Regions from separate parts of the Propionibacterium freudenreichii subsp. freudenreichii genome, predicted to be linked through region 1. Evidence: riboswitches for the same ligand, from Rfam matches in the RefSeq annotation. Region 1 holds a riboswitch; the other holds the start of a gene.

Region 1 (3,401 bases):
TGGTGGCGGCCGCCCCGGTCGTGGAGCAGATGCGTGTCACGTTCTTCTCATTTCCCTGGTCATTCACGAACACCACAAGGTTAGTAACCCCGCGACGGCACGGCCCGGTACCCACGCGTGGTGGACACCGGGCCGGGTTCCCCGTCGCCGTGGGTGTCAGCCGACCAGCGACACGAAGGATTCCTTGGCGTCCACCGGCTTGGAGATGATGCCTGACTCGGCCATGAAGGTGGCCATGTCGCTCCAGCGCTGGGCGTCCTGCTTGCCGAGCTGGGAGCCGTAGAGCTTGTTGGTCGCCTCCAGCGTTGCCCTGGCCGCTGCCCGTTGGGCATCGTCCGACAGGGCCGGCACGTACTTCTCGGTCAGGGCCACCGTGCCGTCAAGATCGGAAGTGCAGTAGGCGACGGCCTTGTCGAGCGCCCGCATCATGGCCTTCAGCTGGTCCTGCTTGTCGGTGACGGTCGCCTTCGAGGCCCCAAGGCCCAGGGCAACCAACGGTGTGGCCGCATCGAGCCTGATCTCGCGGATGGGGAATCCGGCCTGGCCGAACTTCACGGCATCGTTGTTCGAGAATCCGACCACGGCATCCACCTTGTTGCCCATGAGTGCGGCTTGCTGGGTGTAGCCGATTGACTGGATGTTCACATCGCCCTGGGTCAGCCCTGCCTGCCGCAACATGGCCAGCAATGCGTACCAGTTCTCCCCGAATGGCCCGGGGATTCCGATGCTGTGTCCACGCAGGTCGGCGAATGAGGAGATGGACGAGCCCTGCGGCACGATCAATTCGGCCGGATGGCTCTGGTACATGGTGGCGAAGTTGACCACGTCGACGCCCTGGGAGCGCGACAGGAGCATCTCGTCACCGCCCGCGTAGACGACGTCCTCGGTGCCCGACTGCAGGGCACCCATCAGGGATTCGGAGGCGCCATGGTGGCGCAATGTCACGTTGAGGCCCTCGTCGGCGAAGTAGCCCTTCTGGACTGCGACGTAGAACGGTGAGAACTGGATGTCGGGGGTGTAGGTGAGCCCGACGGTGAGGGGGATGCCGGCGCTGGACGAGGCCGACGAGGAACCCGACTGGTTCCCGCAGGCGCTCATGGCAGTTCCCAGGGTGAGGGCAAGGAGCACGAGGAGGAATCTGGTGAGTCTGCTGTGACGGGTCATGCGACGAGCTCCTTCTGGGCCGACGTGTGGGATTGATGGGCTTGCGTGGCGGCCACCAAGCGCAGGTCCGGTGCCGTCTCGAGTGGCACGGGATGCGCTGCCCGGGGCACGCGATAGGGATCGGTGAATCGCTCGACCGCAATCAGGCCGAGGTAGATGACCATTGCCAGGACGCACAGCACGATGAGGGTGGAGAACAGGCCGGTGGTATCGGCCGAGGCCGATTGCATGGAGACCACCAGGCCCAGCCCGGTGCCACCCATGACGAACTCGCCGACCACCGCGCCGGTCACCGACAGGGTGAACCCATTGCGCACCCCGCTGAGAAGTGCGGCCCGCGACAGCGGCGCCTCGATGTAGCGGATCATGCGCCATCCCGAGGCCCCGTCGAGCTCGGCCGCCTCGACGACCTCGTGGTCAATCGAACGAAGGCCCAGCACGGTGGACAGCAGCAGGGGGAAGAAGACGATCAGGGAGCACAGCAGGACAATCGGGGTGAGCCCGTAACCCACCCAGATCACCAGCAGGGGCGCCAACGCCACGGCCGGGATCGCCTGCGAGGCGGCCAGGTAGGGGGATATGGCGGCCTCGGCAAGCCGAACGCGCGCCACCAGGTAGCCGACGGGAAGGGCGAACACGGTGGCCACGATGCAGCCCAGGACCGCTTCCCAGATCGTGGTGGCCGTGCGGGCCAACAATTCACCGTGGACGATGTCGTGCACCAGTCGGCTCCACACGGAGCCGGGCGTGGGCAACAAGGTGAGTGGGACGGTGTGGGTCGACACGACCGCATGCCAGGCCAGGAGCAGGAGCGCCCCCACCACCAGGGGGGCACCGATCCGCACCCCGGTGGGTGCTGGATGGCGGGTGAACCGTGATGAGGCCATCGGCTGTCGACATTCCTTCCTCGGTCAACGTGGACCGGGGTGCTCGACAGTCCGACTGCACACGACTCACACGGCCGACCCGCACGGGCCGGCCGCGGCATCGTCCGCCGCACTGTTCACGCGCTCTCCCCTCCGGACTTTCACCGTCGGTACCGGAATCCCACCGGTTCGGCCGGACCCCACGAGGGGCCGCGGTTCGCGGACTGTCACCGCCGGTTCGGACTTACACCGACCCCGGGCACGTTGAAACGTTGACCCCAACTATATACACCGCCGCTCGTCGGCGGCCCAGCCGTGTCGCCGGGTTCAGGGGGCGGGCGACGCCTTCGGTTCGGAGCCCTCGATCTCGGCCTCATCGGGCGCGACCGGATGGCGCGGGAAGAAGATCGCGACCGCGATCGTCGCGAGCACGACGACGGCTGCGCTGGCCCCCAGGCCGACCTGCATTCCCGAGACGAATCCCCGCTTCAGGGCAGCCAGGATGTCGGGGTGCGCGCCGCCCGAGGAGAGGTCGAAGGCGCGTCCCACCGAGGCCAGGATGTCGGAGTGCAATGGCTCGCCCAGGCCCCTGACCGCGGCGTCGGCACTCATCACCTCGCGGTAGCGCCACGCCAGCAGTGATCCGGTGATGGCCACGCCCATCGCACTGCCCACCTGCATGAGCGCGCTGTTGGTGGCCGACCCGGCACCCTCCGACTCCGAGGGCAGGGAATCCATGACGGCCTGGGTGGCTGCGGGCATCAGGAGACCGGCGCCCAGCCCGAAGAACATCGCGCCGGGCAGCATCTGCAGGTAGGTCATGCCGACGTGGGTCAGGGACAGCAGGGTGAAGCCGAGCGCTACGCAGATCAGGCCTGCGATGACGGCGCGCTTGATGCCGATGCGCTTGAGGCTGATCGGGGCCAGGATCGCACCGACGAGCATCATGGCGGCGACCGGCATGATGCTCAGTCCCGATTGCCATGGCGTGAACTGCAGGACGAATTGCAGGAACTGGGTGAGCACGAACAGCGCTCCGGCACCACCGGCGGTGACCAGGCCGGACACTGCCACCGAGACGGCGAAGGGGCGGCTGCGGAACAGGCTGAGACGCAGCAGTGGAGCGCTCGCGTGGTGCTGCCACCAGACGAACCCGACCAGCAGTGCGATGCCGCCGAGGAAGGCGAAGATGATGGGCGCCGAGAAGAGTCCGAGTCCCGGTGCCGAGATGACCGCCCAGCACACGGCGCACAGCCCCGCGATCGACAGCCCCGTACCGGGCCAGTCGATGTGGTCCTCGTCGCGTTCGGCCCTGACCCGCGGCAGCAGGAACACCGCTCCCACCAGGCACAGTGCCGCCACGGGAACGTT
Region 2 (3,401 bases), 1.0 Mb from region 1:
CCGAACCCACCAGGCCGGCCGCCTGCAACTGGCGCTCCACATAGCGCGCCACCGGATCGACCTCGATATTCACCACATCGCCCACCTCAAGCCCGCCCAGGGTGGTCATCCGCAGGGTCTCGGGGATCAGCGCGACCCCCAGCGACGCCGGCCCCACGTGGGTGACGGTCAGCGAGACCCCGTCGAGCGCCACCGCCCCCTTCTCGGCGATGAGCGGACCCAGCGCATCGGGCACCCCGAACTCCAGCTCCACCCAGCCGTCGGCGTCGGTGCGCTCGAGCAGCGTCGCCAGGCCGTCGACATGCCCCTGCACCTGGTGGCCGTCCAGACGCGCGTCGGCACGCATTGCCCGCTCAAGGTTCACCTGCGAGCCCTGCGACAACCGCCCCAGGGACGTGCGACGCAGCGTCTCGGGCATCAGGTCGACCACGAAGCTGTCGTCGCCGGGCAGGTCGACCACGGTGAGGCAGGTGCCGTTGACCGCGATCGAGCAGCCGGGCGTGGCGTCGCTGACGGCCAGTGGCCCGCGGATCGCGAGCCGGGCACCGCCTCCCTCGGCGGGTGCGCTGGTGTCGATGGTGCCGATCTCTTCGATGATTCCGGTGAACATGGTGATCCTGTCTGTGTGAGCGAAACTGTTGGTGGTTGAAAACGGGATGGGTCGAGAACTTGCGGTTGACAAGGGCTTATGACGCCGACTCAGCCCGGTGGACGCGGACGGGCGACCACCAGCAGGTCGTCCCCCAGCCGGTGCACGTCAACGATGTGGAAGCGCAGCGCCGAGGTGATGGTGCTGATGCCCAGACCCGATACCGCCTGGGCGCCGGCACCCAGCAGGGCCGGGGCGATGTAGGCGTGCAGTTCGTCGGCCAGGCCGGCGGCCAGGAATGCCGACGCGATGGTGGGTCCGCCCTCGATGAGCACCTCGCGGACGCCGCGCGAGGACAATTCGCGCAACACCTCGGCGGGGTCATGGGTGCGCAATGCCAGCAGGGCACCGCCGGGACCGCGCACCGCAGCGTCGTCGGGAACCGGGCGGGTACCCATCACCACGCGCAGGGGTTGGTGGTCGGCCAGCGAGCCATCGGGCAGCCGGGCGGTGAGTGCCGGATCGTCGGCCAGCAGCGTGCCGGTGCCCACCACGATCGCGCCCACCCGGGCGCGCGTCCCGTGGGCGTGGTCGCGGGCGGCGGGGCCGGTGATCCAGCGGCTGGTGCCGTCGGCAGCGGCGACCCGGCCGTCGAGGGTGGCTGCCATCTTCACGAGCACCTGCGGACGCGCCCCCACCTCGCCGGGCAGCGGCGCCACCTGGCGGGCCAGCCAGTCGCCGAGGGCCTCGCGGCCGGACGCCTCCGCCACGCCGCCGATCACCTCGACGCCGCGTTCGCGCAACACCTGGGTGCCGCCCGCTGCCACCGGGTTGGGGTCGGGCACCGAGAAGACCACCCGGGTGATCCCGGCGTCGGCCAGGGCCACGGCGCAGGGGCCGGTGCGTCCCCAGTGGGCGCACGGCTCCAGCGAGACCACGGCGGTGGCGCCGCGCACATCGCTCCCCGCTGCTCGCGCGGCCGCCAGTGCGGCGGCCTCCGCATGGGCGGTGCCGGCGCCGCGATGCCAGCCCTCGGCGATCACCCCGCCATCGGGGGCCAGCAGGACGCAACCGACGCGCGGATTCGGGTCGTCGGCCGGCCCGCGGGCCGACAGTTCGAAGGCCCGACGCAGCGCCGCCAGTTCGCGGGGCAGTACCCGGCTGTCGGGCAGCGCCCGTTCGGTGGAGAGGGCCCATTCGGTGGAGAGTTCGCCGTCGTCGGGCAGGCCGGGGCCCGACGCCGCGACGCGATCAGGTCCTGCACCAAAAGGGGACGATGCCGGGGTGAACGGCGACTGTGCGCTACGGCGCACGCCGGCGCGTCCACTGCCATTGCCGGGACGATGAGCGCCCATGAAGCCCTCCCAAGGACAGGCCTCGGGGCTTGTTGTGCAACCACCCAGGAAGGGGCGCACCCAACGCCGGATGCGCCTGCAGCCCACCAATGGACCGCCCGACGCCTCGCGGCGTCACGTGAACTTCTCCCATCCGGACTTTCACCGTCGGTCCTGGAGTTTCACCAGATCAACCGTCGCCCTGCTTGCGCAGCGTGACGGGTCGTGGACTATCACCACCGGTTCGGAATTACACCGACCCCGAAGCACGTGTTTGCTTATTGCCCCAGACGTTAGCACCCCGCCCGGACGCCGGCGCAAGCAACCGTCCGACGATCCCCACATGGGCTCGCGCGCGGGAGGTCGTCGATGGCCCAGTCCTGCCTGCGGGCCGCTGCGTCGACGGCGATAGCGTTGCCGCATGGCGCTCTTCGGGATCGGCAGGAAACACCACGGCCAACGGCACTATGCGGCCAGGCCTGCCGACACCTTCGCCGCCGTCCTCGCGGCCACCGCACGCGACGACAGTGGCTTCACGCAGAAGGACCACGACGCCGCGCACCATGTGGTGGAGCTCACCTCGAAGGGCAGCCGACTCACCTACGGCGACCGGTTCACCGTCAGCTTCGCCCCCGCCACGGGCGGCACCCTGGTGAAGGTGGAGGGCGCAGGTGCCACCGAATTCGCCGCCACCAGCTCCGCCCGCATGCAGAAGGAGTTCGACCGCCTGTTCAGCGAGGTCTACGCCGAGCTGCGCCGCGACAAGAAGTTCATCGGCTGAGCGTCGCGCCACCGCTCGCCGGGTACCGACGCACGGCCCCCGACTAGGCTGAATGCCATGGGCGACAACACAGAAGACCGGTCCGTCGACGCGTCGGCAAGCCCGACGAACGCATCCGCGTCGACGCCCGATGCGGGCAACTACCGCGACCTGCCAGATGACCTCCCGCCGGCTGATCTGGTGGCGCTCAACGATCCCTCCGGCACGCCCTCGACGCTCGCCTTCCGCATGATCGCCCTGGCCGGCGAAGCACGCAGCCTGGCCATGCGCGCCATCGCCGCGGCCGAGAGCGGCGGCTTCGTCGACGCCGAATCGCTCATCGAGCAGGCCCATGGCAGCTATGACCGCGCCCACCAAGTGCAGAAGGCCCTCACCGAGGCGCACCGACGCGACATTCAGCCCGCCGTCGACCTGCTCTTGGTGCACGCCCACGACCACCTGGTGATGGCGCAGATGGCGCTGGACAACGCCGAGATCATCACCCGCCTGTACCGCCGCATCACCGCCCTGGAAGCCGAGCCGCGCCTGACGCGCGAGTGAGCCGGATCGCCGGGCAGCTGAGCCGATCACGGCGCGATCGTCGTCGAGCATTTCCGCATACGCTGGAAGGGTGTCCACGCACAGGAAGCCCGGCACCCCGGCGTCCCCGGATGGCGCCCGGGGCCAACAGCCCGACCATCCCCGTTTCATCCGGCCG

What was found. A riboswitch is a leader RNA that binds a small molecule or an ion and turns the genes downstream of it on or off. The one in region 1 is predicted to bind FMN.
Region 2: it holds a riboswitch for FMN, as region 1 does, so the genes downstream of both, ribD (bifunctional diaminohydroxyphosphoribosylaminopyrimidine deaminase/5-amino-6-(5-phosphoribosylamino)uracil reductase RibD) here and RM25_RS13365 (ABC transporter permease) in region 1, are expected to answer to the same signal.

The regions. Positions count from the first base shown of each region.
Region 1 is NZ_CP010341.1:1,241,022-1,244,422, reverse strand. Features, by position in the region: gene RM25_RS12730 (hypothetical protein) at 1-67, opposite strand, end outside; gene RM25_RS05305 (ABC transporter substrate-binding protein) at 157-1,164, opposite strand; gene RM25_RS13365 (ABC transporter permease) at 1,161-2,051, opposite strand; FMN riboswitch at 2,168-2,297, opposite strand; gene RM25_RS05295 (MFS transporter) at 2,358-3,401, opposite strand, start outside.
Region 2 is NZ_CP010341.1:2,275,710-2,279,110, forward strand. Features, by position in the region: gene RM25_RS09965 (riboflavin synthase) at 1-610, opposite strand, end outside; gene ribD (bifunctional diaminohydroxyphosphoribosylaminopyrimidine deaminase/5-amino-6-(5-phosphoribosylamino)uracil reductase RibD) at 700-1,944, opposite strand; FMN riboswitch at 2,062-2,196, opposite strand; gene RM25_RS09975 (hypothetical protein) at 2,345-2,704, shown strand; gene RM25_RS12030 (PTS lactose/cellobiose transporter subunit IIA) at 2,762-3,244, shown strand; gene malQ (4-alpha-glucanotransferase) at 3,315-3,401, shown strand, end outside.